DNA from 3 places in the Streptomyces sp. NPDC001903 genome. Region 2 is predicted to be linked to each of the others. Evidence: riboswitches for the same ligand, from Rfam matches in the RefSeq annotation. Region 2 holds a riboswitch; each other region holds the start of a gene.
What was found. Region 2 has a riboswitch for cyclic di-AMP ahead of ACFYZS_RS20290 (peptidoglycan DD-metalloendopeptidase family protein). Riboswitches for the same ligand answer to the same signal wherever they lie in the genome.

Region 1 (6,386 bases), on a different contig from region 2:
CCCGGGCTCCGGTGCGCTCCATGACGGCGAGCAGGACCAGGGTCCCCGCACCGATCACGTCCACGCGGCCCGGGTGGAGCACCGGGATCGCCGCGCGCTCGGCGTGCACCGAGGTCAGCATGCGGTCGGTGATCTCGCGGACCTGCTCGTACGGGATCCGGGCGTGGTGGATCTCCGAGGAGATGTACTCCGGCAGCCCGAGGGCGATCCCGGCGACCGTGGTCACCGAGCCGGCCAGGCCGACCAGCGTGCGCGCCTCCGTCAGCGGGACGGTCTCCTCGACCAGGTCCAGCGCCGCCTCGATATCGGCCCGTATGGCCGCGATCTGCTCCGCGGTCGGCGGGTCGGTGACCGCCCCGTCCACCACCAGGTGGCGCTCGGTCATCCGGACGCAGCCCACGTCCACCGAGCGGGCGGCCCGCACGTGCTCCTCGCCGACCACGAACTCGGTCGAGCCGCCGCCGATGTCCACCACCAGGAAGGGCTTCTCCATGTGGGTGGTGCCCGTCAGCTCCTTGGTGGCGCCGATGAAGGAGAACTCCGCCTCCTGGTCGCCGGAGATGACCTCGGGCTCGACGCCCAGGATGTCGAGCACGCCCTGGACGAACTCCTCGCGGTTCTCGGCGTCGCGCGAGGCCGAGGTCGCCACGAAGCGCAGGCGCTCCGCGCCCAACTCCTTGACGACCGCCGCGTACTCGCGGCAGGCCGCGAAGGTGCGCTCCAGCGCCTCCGGGGCCAGCCGGCCCGTCTTGTCCACGCCCTGGCCCAGGCGGACGATCGTCATCCGCCGGTCCAGCTCGACCAGCTCGCCGGTCCGCGGATCGCAGTCCGCGACGAGCAGGCGGATGGAGTTCGTACCGCAGTCGACGGCCGCGACGCGGGTCACGCGTCCGACTCCGCCGCGCCGCCCTTGTCCGCGCACGGCGTGACGCAGGCGCCCTTGGCCCACCACTCGGGCAGCATCGCCAGCGCCTCGTCGCCGAACGGGTTCACCCCGGGCCCGGCGGCCAGCGAGTGGCCGACGAGCACGTGCAGGCACTTCACCCGGTCCGGCATCCCGCCGGCGCTCGGGAAGCCCTGGAGCACCTCGATGGCGTCGCGGCGCCGGATGTAGTCCTCGTGCGCGGCCTGGTACGCGGCGGCGAGCTCGGGGTCCTCGGCGAGCCGGGCCTGCATCTCCTTCATCACGCCGTTGGCCTCCAGCGTGCCGATCGCGGAGGCCGCGCGCGGGCAGGTGAGGTAGTACAGCGTCGGGAAGGGCGTGCCGTCGGGAAGGCGCGGGGCGGTCTCCACCACGTCCGGCTGGCCGCAGGGGCAGCGGTGGGCGATGGCGCGCAGCCCGCGCGGGGGGCGGCCGAGCTGCTGCTGGAACGCGTCGATGTCCGCGTCGGTCGGCTCGGTCCGGTCGGTCTGGGGCGGGGGCGTCTGCATGCCTGGAGGAAGTCTCTTCGTTCTCGTGGATGGGTGCGGGTACTCGTCACTCGCCGGGGCGGTCGGCCTTGTCGACGCCGTCCCAGACGTTCGAGTACCAGGGCCGGTCGGATCCGGCCGCTCCGGTGCGGTGCCGCTCGGCGGCCCCGGCCCCGGGGTCGGTCATGATGTAGCTGATCTCGCCCGGGCGGACGAAGTGCAGGTGCTTGCGCGCCTGCTGCTCCGCGTACGCGTTGTCCTGCCAGCGGGCCTTCTCGTCGCGGAGGCGTTCGAGGCGCCGGCTCGCGGCCTCGGCGGCCCGCCGCTGCTCCGCGATCTCCGAGCGCTGGGAGACGTACTGGCGCATCGGATACGCGAGGGCGACGACCAGCGTACAGAGGACGAGCACCAGGAGCGCGGCGCGGCCGGTGAGCCGGCTGCGGCGGACCTGGCGGCGCGTCTGCGAGCGGTAGACGTGGGCGGCGGTCCGCTCGCCGAGCTGCTTGAGCCTGGTCGCGGTGGAGAAGGTGGAGAACCGATCCCGGTTCCCGGCCATTGATCCCGCCTCCCCTATGTACGCGCTACGCAATACGTCCCCGCACACGGTACGGGACCGAGTGCGGGGACGTACGGAGGCCAGCCCCGGAGGGCTGCCGTGATTAGCCCTTGAAGCGCGGGAAGGCGCTGCGGCCCGCGTACACGGCGGCGTCGTCGAGGATCTCCTCGATGCGCAGCAGCTGGTTGTACTTGGCGACGCGGTCCGAGCGGGCCGGGGCGCCGGTCTTGATCTGACCGCAGTTCACGGCGACGGCGAGGTCGGCGATGGTGACGTCCTCGGTCTCGCCGGAACGGTGCGACATCATGCACTTGAAGCCGTTGCGCTGGGCCATCTCGACGGCGTCGAGGGTCTCGGTCAGCGAACCGATCTGGTTCACCTTCACGAGCAGGGCGTTCGCGGAGCCCTCCTCGATGCCGCGGGCCAGGCGCTCGGGGTTGGTGACGAAGAGGTCGTCGCCGACGATCTGCACCTTCGCGCCGAGGCGGTCGGTGATGACCTTCCAGCCGGCCCAGTCGTCCTCGTACAGCGGGTCCTCGATGGACACGAGCGGGTACGCGGAGACGAGCTCCTCGTAGTACTCGGTCATCTCGGCGGCCGAGCGGGACTGGCCCTCGAACTCGTACTTGCCGTCCTTGTAGAACTCGGACGCGGCGACGTCGAGCGCGAGCGCGATGTCCTTGCCCGGGGTGTAGCCGGCCTGCTTGATGGCCTCGACGATGAGGTCGAGCGCGGCGCGGTTGGACTCCAGGTTCGGGGCGAAGCCGCCCTCGTCGCCCAGGCCGGTGGAGAGGCCCTTGGTGTGCAGGACCTTCTTGAGGGTGTGGTAGACCTCGGCACCCCAGCGCAGCGCCTCGGAGAAGGACTCCGCGCCGATCGGGGCGATCATGAACTCCTGGATGTCCACGTTGGAGTCGGCGTGCGACCCGCCGTTGAGGATGTTCATCATCGGAACGGGCAGCAGGTGCGCGTTCGGGCCGCCGAGGTAGCGGAAGAGCGGGAGGTCCGAGGCCTCGGACGCGGCGTGCGCGACGGCGAGGGAGACGCCGAGGATGGCGTTGGCGCCGAGCGAGCCCTTGTTGTCGGTGGCGTCCAGGTCGAACATGGCCTGGTCGATCAGGCGCTGCTCGGTGGCGTCGTAGCCGACGAGCTCCGGGCCGATCTGCTCGATGACCGCGAGGACGGCCTTCTCGACACCCTTGCCCATGTAACGGTTGGGGTCACCGTCGCGGAGCTCAATGGCCTCGAAGGCACCGGTGGAGGCGCCGGACGGAACTGCAGCACGGCCGGTGCTGCCATCGTCGAGGCCCACCTCGACCTCGACCGTGGGGTTGCCTCGGGAGTCCAGGATTTCCCGGGCTACGACGACGTCGATGGACGGCACGAGCATCTCCTTCTGGGATGTGACGCTGGGTGTGCGGTGGCATGTCGGGCCGTGGGATGGCCCCGCCGACTAGAGCCTAACCGGCTCCGGGCACTCGGCCAGCCGACCGCCCGCCCCCTGGGACGAAAAAGGGCCCGAATACCCGCCTTCCGGTACATAGGGCTCCCGACTGCCGGCAGACATGCCGCCGCCCGGCGCGTGAGGGGAAGACGCGCCGGGCGGTCGGGCTGCCGCGGCGCCGCACGGGCGGCCGCGGGTTGTCACTGCGGGATTCAGCTGAGCTTCAGCATCTGACCCGGGAAGATCAGGTCGGCGTCCGAGACGATGTCCTTGTTGAGCTCGAAGAGCTTCTCCCAGCCGCCCTTGACGCCGTTGGCCTCGGCGATGGTGCCCAGGGTGTCGCCGGACTTGACCTCGTACGAGCCGTTGCCGGTCTTCACGACCGGGGCCTCGGAGCGCTCGGAGCGGGTGACCGGCGCGGGGGTCTCGCGCTTGGTCTCCTTCTTCGGCTCGGTCTTCTTCGGCTGGGTCTTCTTGGTCTCGGTCTTCGTCTCCGTCTTCTTCGGGGTGTCGGTCGCGCCACCACCGGTGTAAGAGGAGTTGGAGAGGCCCTTGCCGCAGACCGGCCAGGCGCCCTTGCCCTGGCCCTTGAGGACCTTCTCGGCGATGGCTATCTGCTGCGACTTGGAGGCCTGGTTGGCCTGCGCGGCGTACGCCTTGCCGCCGTACGCGGCCCACGTCGAGGACGAGAACTGCAGGCCGCCGTAGTAGCCGTTGCCCGTGTTGATGGACCAGTTGCCGCCGGACTCGCACTGCGCGACGCGGTCCCACTCGCCGGCCGTGGCGGCGGAGGCGGAGCCGGCCGCCATCAGGGGGGCGGCGACGGCGACACCGGTGACACCGGCGAGCGTGACGATGCGAGCGGCCTTGGAGGCGCGGCGGTGCTTGCCCTTGCCGGAAATCAGCATGGAGTTCTCCTCACCGACGCCTGCGAGGTGAGCTGTCGGGTTCGGGCTGATGAGTGCCCGGCCGTGCGACGTGGCGCACGACTTAACCCCTAGCCGTTTCCTGGCCGTCTCTCAACGGCCGGTCCCGGCGCCTACCTTGGTTCCCCCGCTCCTGCCTTCGGCGCTTGACGCGACGACTGTTCCCCCCGTCCGCCGGCAGGATTCGGCGATGCGGTCGAAGGAGCCCGCGGTGGCGGGCGACTCAGAAGGTAGACAGGTCTCTCCCCGATGTTCAACGAGGAACACCGGGGAGAAACGGGCCCTACTTGCGCCCTCCGTACGGGCGTTTGCGCAGGTGAGGGCGGGGTTTGCGGAAGGCTCCGGGCGGGACACGCCAGTTGACCGGAAGAGACACATGTCTCACTTGCAGATAACGGACATTCAGCCTTTTCCGGGTGCCCGAAGTGCCGCTATTTCTAACTTAGATCCAGATTTTGACCGGGCTTGATCAGATCGGCGTCATCACCGATGACCTGCTCGTTGGCCTGGTAGAGCGCGTTCCAGCCGCCCTTGACCCCCTTGGCAGACGCGATCGTGGCCAGACTGTCGCCCGCCTGGACCGTGTACGAGGGATCCGACGCCGCATCAGATCTGGCGGGCGCCTCAAGAGCGGGCGTACCACGGTGCTTGCCGGTGCCGGTGGTGTCCGGGATGCCGGCCGGGTCGGTGCTGGCACCCGGGGTGCCCGGGGCCGCGGGGGCGGTGGGGGCGCTCGGGTCGACCGGAGCGGTGGGGTCCGTCGGGCTGCCGGGCGCGGTCGGGGTGCCCGGGGCCGTCGGGTCGCCGGGCGCGGTCGGGGTGCCCGGGGCCGTCGGGGTGCCGGGGGTGCCCGGGAGCACCGGCGCGGTCGGCGAGGTGGACGGCGCGTCCGGGTCGGGCATGACGGGCAGTCCGCTGTTCGGTGCGAGCGGCGCCGGCGGAATCGTGAAGTCCGGGGCCGGGGCCGGGGTCGGGGCGCCGAAGTCCCGCGCCTTCGCGCCGGAGCCGCCGGCCGGGATCGACGCGTCGGGGCGCGAGGCGCTCGGAGCGATCGGGGTGAGCGTGCCGGGCAGGCCCGGGTCCACGGTCGCCGCGGGGCCCTGCTGGGTCAGTCCGGCCGACTCGGAGCAGTGCCCGAACGCCTGGGCGCCCTGCGTGCCCAGCACGCGCTCGGCGACGGCGATCTGCTGCGAGCGGCTGGCGAGGTCGGGGCGCTCGGCGAACTCGAGGCCGCCCGAGGCGTTCCACTGCTCCTGCGTGAACGAAAGTCCGCCGTAGGCACCGCTGCCGGAGTTGGCGCTCCAGGAGCCGCCGCTCTCGCACTCGGCGACCTTGTCCCACGTGGAGGTCTCGGCTGCGCTCGCGCCGGTGGCGGCGAGCAGCGGCAGGGCCAACGCGGAACCGGTGACCCCGGCGGTGACGACTATCGCGGGTACCTGGCGGGGGCGTCTGTGGCGGCCGTTCCCGGAACGCATGAGCTGCACCTTTCGCATAACGGCTGGGTAACGGCAGAACCTAGCGTTCTTGGCATGCGAGTAACAACTCTTGACCGGGGCTGACTTACGGTCAGTGGGCGTTCAGGGGTTTCGGGCTGTGAACTTCACGGGAAGGGTGCGCAGGCCACGCATGATCAGACCCCCGCGCCAGCGAAGCTCGTTGGGCGGAACAGCGAGTTCCAGATCCGGCAGACGCGTCAGCAAAGTCGCAAGCGCCGTCTGTCCTTCAAGTCGTGCGAGCGGAGCGCCCAGGCAGTAGTGGATTCCGTGCCCGTATCCGAGGTGCTGGTTGTCGGTGCGGGAGAGGTCGAGGGTGTCCGGATCGGCGAACCGCTCGGGGTCCCGGTCGGCCGCGGCGAGGACGACGAGCACCGGATCCCCGGCCGCGACGTCCTGGCCGCCGAGGGTCAGCGGCTCGGTGGCGAAGCGCCAGGTGGCCAGCTCCACGGGCCCGTCGTAGCGCAGCAGCTCCTCGATGCCGGTCTCCAGCAGGCCGCTCTCCCCGGCGGCGAGGGAGTCCTGGAGGCGGGTGCGCTGATCGGGGTTCATGAAGA
Region 2 (6,386 bases):
CGACCACGCCTTCCACGGGCTGACCACGGGCTCGCTGTCGGTCAACGGGGAGGGCGGCTTCCGGGACGGCTTCGCGCCGCTGCTGCCCGATACGAAGATCGCCCTCGGGGACCTGGCCGCCCTGGAGCGGGAGCTGAAGCGCGGCGACGTCGCCGCCTTCGTCGTCGAGCCGATCCAGGGCAAGGGCGTGCTCGCGGCCCCGCCCGGATTCCTGCGCGCGGCGCAGGAGCTGCTGCACCGGCACAAGGCGCTGCTGATCGCGGACGAGGTGCAGACGGGCCTCGGCCGGACCGGCGATTTCTACGCGTACCAGCACGAGCCGGGCGTGGAGCCGGACCTGGTGTGCGTGGCCAAGGCCCTTTCGGGCGGCTACGTGCCGGTGGGCGCGACCCTGGGCAAGGACTGGATCTTCAAGAAGGTCTACTCGTCCATGGACCGGGTGCTCGTGCACTCCGCCAGCTTCGGCTCCAACGCGCAGGCGATGGCGGCCGGACTGGCGGTGCTCTCCGTCATGGAGGACGAGTCGGTGGTCGCGAACGCGCGCGCGACGGGCGACCTGCTGCGCGGGCGGCTCGCGGCGCTCGTGGACGAGTACGAGCTCCTCCACGAGGTGCGGGGGCGCGGCCTGATGATCGGCATCGAGTTCGGGCGGCCGTCCTCGCTCGGGCTGCGCAGCCGGTGGGCCATGCTCCAGGCGGCCCGCAAGGGGCTCTTCGCGCAGATGGTCGTGGTGCCGCTGCTGCAGAAGCACCGGATCCTGACGCAGGTCTCGGGCGACCACCTGGAGGTCATCAAGCTCATCCCGCCGCTGATCGTGGACGAGGGGGACGTCGACCGCTTCGTCGGGGCCTTCCGCGAGGTCATGGACGAGGCGCACGGCGGCGGCGCCCTGATGTGGGACTTCGGCAGGACATTGGTGAAGCAGGCCGTCGGCGGCGGCTGACGGCCTGCTCCACCTCGCGGGGCCGGCTCAGTCGAGCAGCCGGTCCCGCAGCCGGTCGAGGGTCTCGGGCGCGAGTCCGAGGCCTTCGGCGAGGTACCGCTCGAGCCCGCCCCAGTGTCCGTCGATGGCGTCGAAGGCGGTCGTCAGGTACTCGGCGCGGGCGTCGAAGAGCGGCGCGAGCAGCTCCATCACCTCGGCGGAGCGGGCCTCGGGCACGTCGCTGCCGCGGCGCACGCGGTAGCGGCGGTGCGGGGCGTTGGACTCCAGGTAGTCCGCCACGATCGCCTCGCGCTCGACGCCCAGCGCGAGCAGGGTGACGGCGATCGACAGGCCGGCCCGGTCCTTGCCGGCCGCGCAGTGCATGAGCGCCGGAACGCTGTCCTGCGCGAGGGCGTGCAGGACCCGGCTGTGCTCGGCGGTGCGGTTCTCGATCATCGCGCGGTAGGAGTTGGCCATCCGGGCGGCGGCCTTTCCGTCGCCGAGGAGCCCGCGGAGCTGTTCGACGTCACCGTCGCGGACCATCTTCCAGAATTCCTTGCCGTCGGCCGGATCCGACAGCGGGATGTTGACGTTCCGTACGCCGGGGAGCTCGACGTCGAGCCCCTCCAAAGCGTGGTCGGCGCCGTTGCGGAAGTCGAAGACGGTGTGCAGGCCGAGCGATGCGAGGAATTCTGCATCGGTTTCGGTGGCATGTGCCAGATGTCCGCTACGGAACAGTTTTCCCGGCTTGACCCTGCGCCCGTCGGCGGTCGGGAGGCCGCCCACGTCACGGAAGTTGCGCACTCCGGCGAGCTCGGGCTCCGGTACGGGCTCCGTCCGCGGGGGCCGGGGTATCTGCTGGGTCACGGGAACTCCTCCGCATCGTCATGGTGTGTCCGAATTACACTACTTGGGGCCAACTTGCCATCACCGGAGGCGAGATCGGGCGCGGCCCCGTGAGCCAGATCATACGGTGACCGTGAGTGCCTGATCGTCAAAGTCGAATGGCCCGGCCGGAGGGGTTGTTGGCACCCGGGAATGGACGCAGGGTGACCGGAATTCCGGTGGATTCCCGCTCCTGTGAATCCGTCAGGAAATTCGTGGCTTGTTCGGTGTGGCTCAACTCGATTACCTTCACGATCGATCCGGATGGACCGCCGAATCCTGCCGCCGTCCGGAAACCGCACCCGACTATTCACGCGCGCGGCAGGAGCGGGGGAACCAGGTAGGCCGCTGTTCCCGATCATTCGCATCGGAGCAGCTCGGGGTGAAGCCGTTCATGCTCTGTTCATGTGCGGCCGGACATCTCCAGTCCGAACCCGACAGCTCACCTCGCAGGCGACGGAGAGGAATTCGCCATGCCTGCAAAGGGTAAGCACCGACGTCCCAAGTCCCGTTCCGTGGCGCGCGGCTTCGCCGTCGCGGGCACCGGTGGCGCGGCCCTCGCGCTGCCGCTGCTGGGTGCCGCCGGCGCCCAGGCGGCCGGCGCCCCGGCCGCCGCACCCGCCGCGGCTCCCGTGCAGGCCCCGCAGCTTCCGGCGGCGCTCCAGGCCGCGCCCGCCGCCGCCGAGCAGGGCTCGCCGGCCACGTCGGCCGTCTACACCGTCGTGCCGGGCGACTACCTCTCCAAGATCGCCCAGGAGCGCCACCTCTCGGGCGGCTGGCAGCAGCTGTACGCCGACAACCGCGAGGCCGTCGGCGCCGACCCCTCGCTGATCCACCCCGGGCTGAAGCTGACCCTCGCCGCGAAGGGCGGGGCGGCTCCCGCTCCGGCCAAGGAGGCGGCCCCGGCCCCGGCGAAGAAGTCCTCGGCCTCGGGTGCGGCTTCGGGCTCGGCCTCGCAGGCCAAGGACTCCGCGGACGCCGCCCCGGCCCAGGCCCCCGCCGCCGCGCCCGCCAAGAAGGCCGCCGCCAAGCCCGCGGCCGGTGCGGTCAGCGCCGCCGGCTTCGTCGCCCCCGTCGGCGGCGGCGGGATCTCCACCCAGTACAAGACCCCCGGCGCCATGTGGTCCAGCGGCTACCACACCGGTGTCGACTTCATCGCGAGCTCCGGCACCACCGTCCGCGCCGTCGGCGCGGGCACCGTGGTCTCCGCCGGCTGGGGCGGCGCGTACGGCAACGAGGTCGTCATCCGGCACGCCGACGGCAAGTACTCCCAGTACGGCCACCTGTCCCAGCTCTCCGTCTCGGTCGGCCAGAGCGTCGCCGGCGGCCAGACCATCGGCCTCTCCGGCTCCACCGGCAACTCCACCGGCCCGCACCTGCACTTCGAGATCCGCACCGGGCCGTCCTACGGCTCGGACATCGACCCGCTGGCCTACCTCCGCTCGAAGGGCGTGAGCATCTGACGGCTCCCGCCGTCGGAGAGGCAGCCGGACACGTGGGGCCGGGACCCGAGGGGGGTCCCGGCCTCACGCGCTGTTATTCCGTACCGACCGGGTGGTATAGATCACGGTCCGTCAACCCCTGCCTACGGTGGCGTAGGTCACGTGCCGGGGTGAAGGATGTGTTCTCGTGGCAGCGACGAAGACGACACTCAAGACCATCGGCTCGTACGCGGCGATCGGGGACAGCTTCACCGAGGGTGTGGGGGACCCGGGGCCCGGGGAGACCTTTCTCGGCTGGGCGGACCGGCTGGCCGTACTCCTGGCCGATCAGCGCGAGGAAAACGAATTCAGGTACGCGAACCTGGCCGTGCGGGGGCGCCTCCTCGACCAGATCGTGGCGGAACAGGTCCCCCGGGCCAAGGAGCTCGCACCGGACCTGGTGAGCTTCTGCGCGGGCGGAAACGACATCATCCGGCCCGGCAGCGACCCGGACGCCGTGGCGGAGCGCTTCGAGGCGGCGGTCGCCGACCTCACCGGAGCCGTCGGCCGGGTCATGATCACCACGGGCTTCGACACCCGCGGCGTTCCGGTCCTCAAGCACCTGCGGGGCAAGGTGGCGACGTACAGCGCGCACGTGCGCGCCATCGCCGACCGCTACGACTGCCCGGTGCTCGACCTCTGGTCCCTGAAGTCCGTGCAGGACCGGCGGGCTTGGGACGACGACCGGCTGCACCTCTCGCCCGAGGGGCACACCCGGGTCGCGCTGCGCGCCGCCCAGGTGCTGGGGCTGGAGGTGCCGGCCGACCCCGACCAGCCGTGGCCGCCGCAGCAGCCGCGCGGCTCGGTGGACGTGACCCGGGACAACATCCAGTGGGCGCGGGAGTACCTGGTGCCGTGGATCGGGCGCCGGCTGCGCGGGGAGTCCTCCGGGGACCACGTCGAGGCGAAGCGGCCGGACCTGCTGCCGCTGTAGGTCCCGGCGGGGGACGTGGCGGACGCGAGGGAAGAAGGGGGGCGGGGGGAGGGAAGGGGAGCGGGCGAGAACGGGGGCGCGCGGCGGAATCCTTCGGGGCCGGTGCGCGTTGGCATGGTGGTAGACCGGTATTCCCTACGGCCTCACGACCATCCGCCCCACCCTCCCAGGAGGCGCTTTGACCGGCTCCCGTCCCCTGCGTCCCCGGCTGCGCGCCCTGCGGCCCGAAGCCTTCGGCGCGGATCCGTCCGGCGCCCGCCTGGAGCGGATCCGGCGCTCGCCGAACTTCGCCGACGGCGTCTTCCAGAACCCGGTCGGGGCCCGGACCAGGCCCTCCGGCTCCATGACGGAGTTCGCCAAGATCTACTTCCACAAGGAGCAGCGGACCCGGCGCAATCCGGGTGCGCCGATCCCGGTGTATCCGACGACGCTCGCCGAGCTGGCGAAGCCGCCGGTGAGCGGGTTGCGCCTGACCTGGATGGGGCACTCGGGCGTGCTCGCGGAGATCGACGGACGGCGGGTCCTGTTCGACCCGGTGTGGGGCGAGCGGTGCTCCCCGTTCCCGTTCGCCGGGCCCAAGCGGCTGCACCCCGTGCCCGTACCGCTGGCCTCGCTCGGGTCGGTCGACGTCGTGGTGATCTCGCACGACCACTACGACCACCTCGACCTGCCGACGATCAAGGAGCTGGCCGGGACGGACACCGTCTTCGCCGTCCCGCTCGGCGTCGGCGCGCACCTGGAGCGCTGGGGCGTGTCGCCGGACCGGCTGCGCGAGCTCGACTGGAACGAGGCCACCGAGGTCGCGGGGCTCACGCTGACGGCGACCCCGGCGCGGCACTTCTGCGGGCGCGGACTGCGCAACCAGCAGAACACCCTCTGGGCCTCGTGGGTCGTCGCGGGCGACGAGCACCGGATCTTCCACAGCGGTGACACGGGGTACTTCCCCGGGTTCGCGGAGATCGGCGCTGCGCACGGCCCCTTCGACGCGACGATGATCCAGATCGGCGCGTACTCGGAGTACTGGCCCGACATCCACATGACTCCCGAGGAGGGCATGCGGGCCCACCTCGACCTGCAGGGCGGGATCCCGCACGGCACGATGCTGCCGATCCACTGGGGCACCTTCAACCTGGCCCTGCACCCCTGGGACGAGCCGGGCGAGGGCACCGTCGCCGCCGCCGAGGCCACCGGGGCGGCGATCGCGCTGCCGATCCCGGGCCAGCCGTTCGAGCCGGGCGACGCGGACGCCCCGAGCGAGGCCTGGTGGCGCCCGTTCGTGGCCTCTGCCGCGCCCGTACCGGCGAGTCCGGCCCGGCCGGTCGCGACGGCGCGTCCGCCGGCCGCGGCGCACGAGGAACCGGAGGCGGTCGGCTCGTAGCAGGCGGTCGCGGGGGCGGGAGCGGGGCGCGCGCGGCGGACCACCGCACGGGGTTGTGCGTCCCGTCCGGTCGTCGCGAACGTGCGCCCCCGGCGGATTCGGGCTGTCGTACGAGCGCTCCATCGGGAGCGGGAAGCACCCCGGTGAAGTTCCCCAACTGGCTGTCAGGGGCGGGATCCTGCGGTCTAGCGTGGGTATCCGGTGATCAACACCGTGATCCACACCGGGCCCCGGACAGCTGGGGGCCCGGGCCCCACGTAGAGGACGCCGATGTCCGGACTCCGCGCCGCCCGCCACGCCCCGTCGAGACACGCCGTCACCGGTCCCGGGCGGCAGATACGCCCCCAGCTGCTGCGCGCCGCCCTGCTGCCCACGCTCGCCGCCGGGTTCAGCGGGGCCGCCGCGGTGATCTTCACGCTCCAGCTCGGCGGGGGCGCCGGTGAGCGGGACGCCCGGCTGTGGCCGGTCCTCGCGGGCTGCGCCCTGCTCGTCGTCGGCGCCCTGGCCGCCGCCCTGCTCGGGGCCCAGCGCTCCGCCAAGGCCGTCCGCGACCGCTGCGAGGCCCTGCGCCGCTCCAGCGTGCGCGGACGCCAGGAGCTGCGGGCCGCCGCCGAGCGGCTGGAGCGGGGCGAGCCGCCGGTCCGCCCGGTCCGCGGCGGCCCGACGGCGCCGCCCGCCGGAGGCGACGCCGACCGCGTGGACGAGTTCTGGCTGCTCTCCCAGGAGCTGCGCGGCGCCCGCGAACACGCGCACACCACCCTCGTACGGGTGGCCGGCCCGGCCGCG
Region 3 (6,386 bases), on a different contig from region 2:
CGGAGCCTTCCTCGAAGCTGCGCTTCTGCTCGTACCCGGCGTCCTTGAACACCTTGATCATCTTGTTGTTGGCGGGCAGCACCTCGGCCGCGAAGCGGCGGATGCCCCGCTCGCGGGCGACCGCGCCGATGTGTTCGAGGAGAGCGGAGGCGACCCCGCGGCCCTGGTGGGCGTCCTGGACGAGGAAGGCGACCTCGGCCTCGTCGGCGGGGGCGGAGGCGGGCCGACCGTCGGGGCCGATCCGGTCGTAGCGGACGGTGCCGATGAACTCCTCGCCGATGGTCGCCGCGAGGCCGACCCGGTCCACGTAGTCGTGGTGGGTGAAGCGGTGCACGTCGCGGGCGGAGAGCCGGGGGTAGGGCGCGAAGAAGCGGTAGTACTTCGACTCGTCGGAGACCTGCTCGTAGAAGCTGACCAGCCGGCCCGCGTCCTCCGTGGTGATCGGCCTGATCCGGGCGGTGCCGCCGTCGCGCAGGACGACGTCCGCTTCCCAGTGGGCCGGGTACGAGGGGTCCGACGCGGTGGTCATGCGGCGATCTTAAGGCCAGGACTGGCCGAATAGCTCCTGCGCGGCGCACGAGGCAGGCATGGGCAAACCAGTGCAAGCTGGGGTGGGTCGAACGGCGGTGGATCCGGGCCGAAGGTCGGTCGGAGCATGAGGGGCGCCGTGAGAGACTGGTCTAGACAACCGTAAGAACCTGAAGGGCATCACCATGGCAGAGCGCCGCGTCAACGTCGGCTGGGCCGAGGGCCTGCACGCTCGTCCCGCCTCGATCTTCGTCCGCGCGACGACCGCTTCCGGCGTCCCGGTGACCATCGCGAAGGCCGACGGGAACCCCGTCAACGCCGCGTCCATGCTCGCGGTGCTGGGCCTGGGCGCGCAGGGCGGCGAGGAGATCATCCTCGCGTCCGACGCCGAGGGCGCCGAGGCGGCGCTGGACCGCCTCGCGAAGCTGGTCGCCGAGGGCCTCGAGGAGCTCCCCGAGACCGTCTGACCCTTCGGGTTCACCCCGGGCACACGAAGAAGCCGCGGCCACCACCGGTATTCCGGTGGCCGCGGCTTCCTCGTTCCGCCGCTTTCGGGAATTCATCGCACGCGCGCAGGGCGAGAAGATATGCGCCGCGAATTCAACCGAAGCCCTCACTCCTTAATACGCGCCTTTTGTTAATGCGGGCCGCTCGCCATGTTTACGGCATGTTGCGAAGTCCTCACCCGCAGCCGGTGCGCCCCGGCCGCCCGGTCCGCGTGCAACGCCGTCAGCGCCCGGGCCCGCTCGGCGTCCCCGCGCGCGACCGCGTCCACGATCGCGCCGTGCTCCGCCCACGAGTCCACGGGCCGGGCCGGCGCCTCCACGGTGTACATCCAGGCGACCTTGTGCCGCATCTGCGTGAGCAGCGCGATCAGCCCGGGGCTGCCGGAGGCCTGGGCGAGGGTCTCGTGGAACCAGCCGCCCAGGGACCGCAGATCCTCCCCCTGGCCCCGCCTGGCCCGCTCCTGGCCCAGCCTGACCAGCCCGCGCAGCACCTTGAGGTGGCCCTCGGTGCGCCGCCGGGCCGCGCGGGCGGCCGCCAGCGGCTCCAGCAGCAGCCGCAACTCCAGGAGGTCGGCCGCCTCCTGCTCGGTGGGCTCGGCGACGCAGGCGCCCGCGTGCCGCCGGGTGGTGACGAAGCCCTCCGACTCCAGGGTCCGCAGCGCCTCGCGGACGGGGACGCGGGAGACCCCGTACCGGCGGGCCAGCAGTTCCTCGGTCAGCCGGGCGCCCGGCTCGAAGACCCCGGAGACGATGTCGTCGCGGATTGCCGTGCATACCGCGTGCGCAGGAATACGCAAGTCCGGACCTCCGCCTATTTCCGACTGCCGACGCCATTGCCGCGACCGTATCGCGATCGTACGGGGACTCTATTGCACTGCGCGTTAAATTCCGAGTGCGGGCGGGAATAGCAGATGTTTACAGCCAAGACGAAGGCCCCGGCTCGGGGAGCCGGGGCCTTCGGTGGAGTGCTGCGGGTCAGACGTTGACGCCGTGCTGGCGCAGGTACGCGACCGGGTCGATGTCCGAGCCGTACTGGGCGCCGGTGCGGGCCTCGAAGTGCAGGTGCGGGCCGCTGGAGTTGCCGGTGGAGCCCGACAGGCCGATCTGCTGGCCGGCGGTGACCTGGTCGCCGACGGAGACGCTCAGCGAGGACATGTGGCCGTACTGCGTGTACGTGCCGTCGGCGTGCTTGATGACGACGTTGTTGCCGTACGCGCCGCCCCAGCCGGCCTCGACCACGGTGCCGATGCCGACCGCGTGCACCGTGGTGCCGGAGGCCGCGTGGAAGTCGATGCCGGTGTGGCTGCCGGAGGACCACATGCCGCCGCCCGCGTGCCACTGGGTGCTGACGTAGGACTCGTCGACGGGGGCGACGAAGGTGTTGAGGCGCTTGCGCTCCTCCTCGCGGGCGGCGCGCTCGGCGGCCTCGCGCTCGGCCTTCGCCTTCTCCTCGGCCTTCTGCCGGGCCTCGGCGGCGCGCGCCTTGGCGTCGGCCTCTGCCTTCGCCTTGAGGGCCGCGGCCTCGGCCGCGTGCTCCTGGGCATCGGCCTGGGCCTCGATCTGCCCCGGGAGGTCCTCGGCCGTCACGACGGCGTTCAGGCCGGTGTCCTCCATGGAGGGGGCCTTGTCCGACGCGGCGAACGCCGGGCCTGCGAGGGAGCCGACGACACCGGTGGTGGCGAGGGCGGCTATGCCGGCGTAACCGGCGGTCTTGCGGCTCAGACGACTGGAACCACGGTGCTTACCGGCGGCACGACTGCCAAACGCCATGAAGGGGCTGATCCTTTCCTTCCTTCTCGCCTACCGGGTTAGCTGACGGGTTCGGAGCAGGAAGGTCTCCTACGGGCCCCCTCTGACGAGGCGGTCCGATTCACCCCAGGGACACATGTGGGTCCCCGGCTCCCCAGGCTCGCGCCTGACGGGGACTCGGCGATCGCTGCCCGGTGCCGCGGATGCGGCGCGTACAACTGACGGACAGCACGGCCGACGCTAGGCGGATCATCAGTCAATCGCCAAACAGACACGCGTTTTTGTTGCATACGCCACACCCCATACAAGCAACCTCTCCACGAAACGGACAAAAGGGGCCCCGACGGACAAGCCGCCGGAGCCCCTTGGAACGTCCGTCAGTTGGTGACGACGGTGACCTCACCGATCCCGAGCGCCCGAACCGGCTCCTCGATCTGCGCGGCGTCGCCCACCAGGACCGTGACCAGGCGGTCCACCGGGAAGGCGGCCAGGACGGCCGACGTCGCCTCCACCGTGCCCGTTTGGGCCAGCTGCGCGTACAACTGCGCCTGGTAGTCGTCCGGGAGCTCCTGCTCGACCTGGTCGGCGAGCGTCCCGGCGACGGCTGCGGCCGTCTCGAACTTCAGCGGGGCCACGCCCACCAAGTTCTGCACCGCCACGTCCCGTTCGGCGTCGGTCAGGCCGCCCTCCGCGAGGGTGCGCAGCACCTTCCAGAGGTCGTCGAGCGCCGGGCCGGTGTTGGGGGTGTCCACCGAGCCGCTGATGGCGAGCATCGAGGCGCCCTTGCCGTCAGCCGTGGAGCGCAGCACCTGGCCGAAGGCGCGCACGCCGTACGTGTAGCCCTTCTCCTCGCGCAGCACCTTGTCCAGGCGCGAGGTGAGCGTGCCGCCCAGGCAGTACGTGCCGAGCACCTGCGCCGCCCAGACCCGCTCGTGCCGGTCCGGCCCGATCCGGCCGATGAGCAGCTGCGTCTGGACCGCGCCGGGCCGGTCCACGATGACCACGCGGCCGGTGTCGTCGGCGGTGACCGGCGGGACCGGGAGCGGCTCGGCGAAGTCGCCGGTCCAGGCGCCCAGGGTGTCCGCGAGGACCGCGTCCAGGTCGATGCCGGTCAGGTCGCCGACGACCACCGCGGTGGCGGTGGCGGGGCGTACGTGGGCCTCGTAGAAGGCGCGTACGGCCGCGGAGTCGATCCGGGCGACCGTCTCCTCGGTGCCCTGGCGCGGCCGGGACATCCGCAGGGTCGGCGGGAAGAGCTGCCGGGAGAGCTCCTTGGCGGCCCGGCGCTGCGGGTTGGCCAGCTCGTGCGGGATCTCGTCGAGCCGGTTGCGCACCAGGCGGTCGACCTCGCTGTCGGCGAAGGCCGGCGCGCGCAGCGCCTCGGCGACCAGGCCGAGCGCCTTGTGCAGGCGGGAGGCCGGGACCTCCAGGGAGACCCGCAGGCCCGGGTGGTCCGCGTGCGCGTCGAGCGTGGCGCCGCAGCGCTCCAGCTCCGCCGCGAACTCCTCGGCGGAGTGCTTGTCGGTGCCCTCGGACAGCGCGCGGGCCATGATGGTCGCCACGCCGTCCAGCCCCTGGGGCTCGGCGTCCAGCGGGGCGGCGAGGTTGACCTCGACGGCGACGACCTGCTGCCCGGGCCGGTGGCAGCGCAGCACGGTCAGGCCGTTGGGCAGCGAGCCGCGCTCGGGGGCCGGGAAGGCCCACGGCCGGGCCTCGCCCGCCTGGGGCCGCGGGTGGAAGGTCATCGTGACGGCTGCGGTGTCGCTCACTGCTCCGCCCCTTCGTTCTCGTCGCTCTCACCGTTCTCGCCGGCTTCTGCCGGGAGCGGCTCGTACACCAGCACCGCGCGGTTGTCGGGGCGCAGTCGGGCCGCGGCCACGACCTGCACCTCCTCGGCGGTGATGTCGAGGACGCGCCCGACCGCGCTGAGCGCCAGCTGCGGGTCGCCGAACAGCACCGCGAAGCGGCACAGTTCGTCGGCGCGCCCGGCCACCGTGCTCAGCCGGTCCAGCCACTCGCGCTCCAGCTGCGCCTGGGCGCGCTCCATCTCCTCGGCGGTCGGGCCCTCGGCGGCGAACCGCGCGAGCTCCTCGTCGACCGCCGCCTCGATGGCGGGCACCTCGACCCCGCTGGAGGTCTTCACGTCCAGCCAGCCCAGCGAGGGCGCCCCGGCGAGTCGCAGCATGCCGAATCCGGCCGCGACGGCGCTCTGGTCGCGGCGTACCAGGCGGTTGTGGAGCCGGGAGGACTCGCCGCCGCCCAGGACGGTCAGCGCCACGTCGGCGGCGTCGCACTCGCGGGTGCCGTCGTGCGGGAGCCGGTAGGCGGCCATCAGCGCGCGGGCCGGGACCTCCTCGACGATCTCCTCGCGGAGCTCGCCGCCCATGATCTCGGGCAGCGTGCCGTCGCGCGGCGGCTGCTTGCCGTCGTGGCCGGGGATGGAGCCGAAGTACTTCTCGACCCAGGCGAGCGTCTGCTCGGGGTCGATGTCGCCGACGACCGACAGCACCGCGTTGTTGGGCGCGTAGTACGTACGGAAGAAGGCGCGGGCGTCCTCCAGGGAGGCCGCGTCCAGGTCGGCCATGGAGCCGATCGGGGTGTGGTGGTACGGGTGGCCCTCGGGGTAGGCGAGGGCGGTCAGCTTCTCGAAGGCCGTGCCGTACGGGACGTTGTCGTACCGCTGGCGGCGCTCGTTCTTGACGACGTCGCGCTGGTTCTCCATGGACTCGTCGTCCAGGGCGGCCAGCAGCGAGCCCATGCGGTCGGCTTCCAGCCAGAGCGCGAGCTCCAGCTGGTGGGCCGGCATCGTCTCGAAGTAGTTGGTGCGCTCGAAGCTGGTGGTGCCGTTGAGCGAACCGCCCGCCCCCTGGACCAGCTCGAAGTGCCCGTTGCCGGGTACGCTCGCCGAACCCTGGAACATCAGGTGCTCGAAGAGGTGAGCCAGGCCGGTCCGCCCCTTGACTTCGTGGCGCGAGCCCACGTCGTACCAGAGGCAGACCGCGGCGACCGGGGTCAGGTGATCCTCGGAGAGCACCACGCGCAGGCCGTTGGCCAGCCGGTGCTCGGTCGCTGTCAGGCCGCCGGAGCCGGCCTGGGCTGTGGCCGTGTGACCCATGGGCATGTGGTCCCTTCGATCGCGATGCAGATTTTTCCGTCAGACCTGCCACTGTATGCAAGCGCGTCGGGCACCGGAGAAGTTCCCGACCCACACTCGCCCACGCCTCCGTCCGGGGGTGACCCCAGGGTCGGAGTCGGCGTTGTCGGTGCCTCGGGCCACAATGGTCCGCGACAACCCCGTCAACGCCGATCAGACCACCCGCCAGACCCCAGCACACTTTCTTTCTTGGTTAAGGAGCCGCGCAGCGATGGCCCGCCGCAGCACGAAGACCCCGCCGCCGGAGGATTTCGAGGAGAAGATCCTCGACATCGACGTCGTCGACGAAATGCAGGGCTCCTTCCTCGAGTACGCGTACTCGGTGATCTACTCCCGCGCCCTGCCCGACGCCCGGGACGGCATGAAGCCGGTGCACCGGCGCATCGTCTACCAGATGAACGAGATGGGCCTGCGCCCCGACCGCGGCTACGTGAAGTGCGCCCGCGTCG

Region 1: another riboswitch for cyclic di-AMP. It lies ahead of ACFYZS_RS29230 (transglycosylase family protein); the one in region 2 lies ahead of ACFYZS_RS20290 (peptidoglycan DD-metalloendopeptidase family protein).
Region 3: another riboswitch for cyclic di-AMP. It lies ahead of ACFYZS_RS18510 (M23 family metallopeptidase); the one in region 2 lies ahead of ACFYZS_RS20290 (peptidoglycan DD-metalloendopeptidase family protein).

The regions. Positions count from the first base shown of each region.
Region 1 covers NZ_JBIASZ010000015.1:136,883-143,268, reverse strand. Annotated here, with positions in the region: gene ACFYZS_RS29250 (exopolyphosphatase) at 1-886, opposite strand, end outside; gene ACFYZS_RS29245 (DUF501 domain-containing protein) at 883-1,431, opposite strand; gene ACFYZS_RS29240 (septum formation initiator family protein) at 1,478-1,966, opposite strand; gene eno (phosphopyruvate hydratase) at 2,070-3,356, opposite strand; gene ACFYZS_RS29230 (transglycosylase family protein) at 3,623-4,318, opposite strand; cyclic di-AMP (ydaO/yuaA leader) riboswitch at 4,321-4,491, opposite strand; gene ACFYZS_RS29225 (transglycosylase family protein) at 4,774-5,811, opposite strand; gene ACFYZS_RS29220 (cytochrome P450) at 5,914-6,386, opposite strand, start outside.
Region 2 covers NZ_JBIASZ010000008.1:285,183-291,568, forward strand. Annotated here, with positions in the region: gene ACFYZS_RS20280 (aspartate aminotransferase family protein) at 1-943, shown strand, start outside; gene ACFYZS_RS20285 (tyrosine-protein phosphatase) at 971-1,789, opposite strand; cyclic di-AMP (ydaO/yuaA leader) riboswitch at 2,068-2,276, shown strand; gene ACFYZS_RS20290 (peptidoglycan DD-metalloendopeptidase family protein) at 2,281-3,270, shown strand; gene ACFYZS_RS20295 (SGNH/GDSL hydrolase family protein) at 3,437-4,222, shown strand; gene ACFYZS_RS20300 (MBL fold metallo-hydrolase) at 4,401-5,600, shown strand; gene ACFYZS_RS20305 (sensor histidine kinase) at 5,871-6,386, shown strand, end outside.
Region 3 covers NZ_JBIASZ010000007.1:247,871-254,256, forward strand. Annotated here, with positions in the region: gene ACFYZS_RS18495 (GNAT family N-acetyltransferase) at 1-529, opposite strand, end outside; gene ACFYZS_RS18500 (HPr family phosphocarrier protein) at 714-995, shown strand; gene ACFYZS_RS18505 (GntR family transcriptional regulator) at 1,166-1,831, opposite strand; gene ACFYZS_RS18510 (M23 family metallopeptidase) at 2,010-2,804, opposite strand; cyclic di-AMP (ydaO/yuaA leader) riboswitch at 2,817-2,976, opposite strand; gene ACFYZS_RS18515 (M16 family metallopeptidase) at 3,161-4,528, opposite strand; gene ACFYZS_RS18520 (M16 family metallopeptidase) at 4,549-5,898, opposite strand; gene ACFYZS_RS18525 (DNA topoisomerase (ATP-hydrolyzing) subunit A) at 6,149-6,386, shown strand, end outside.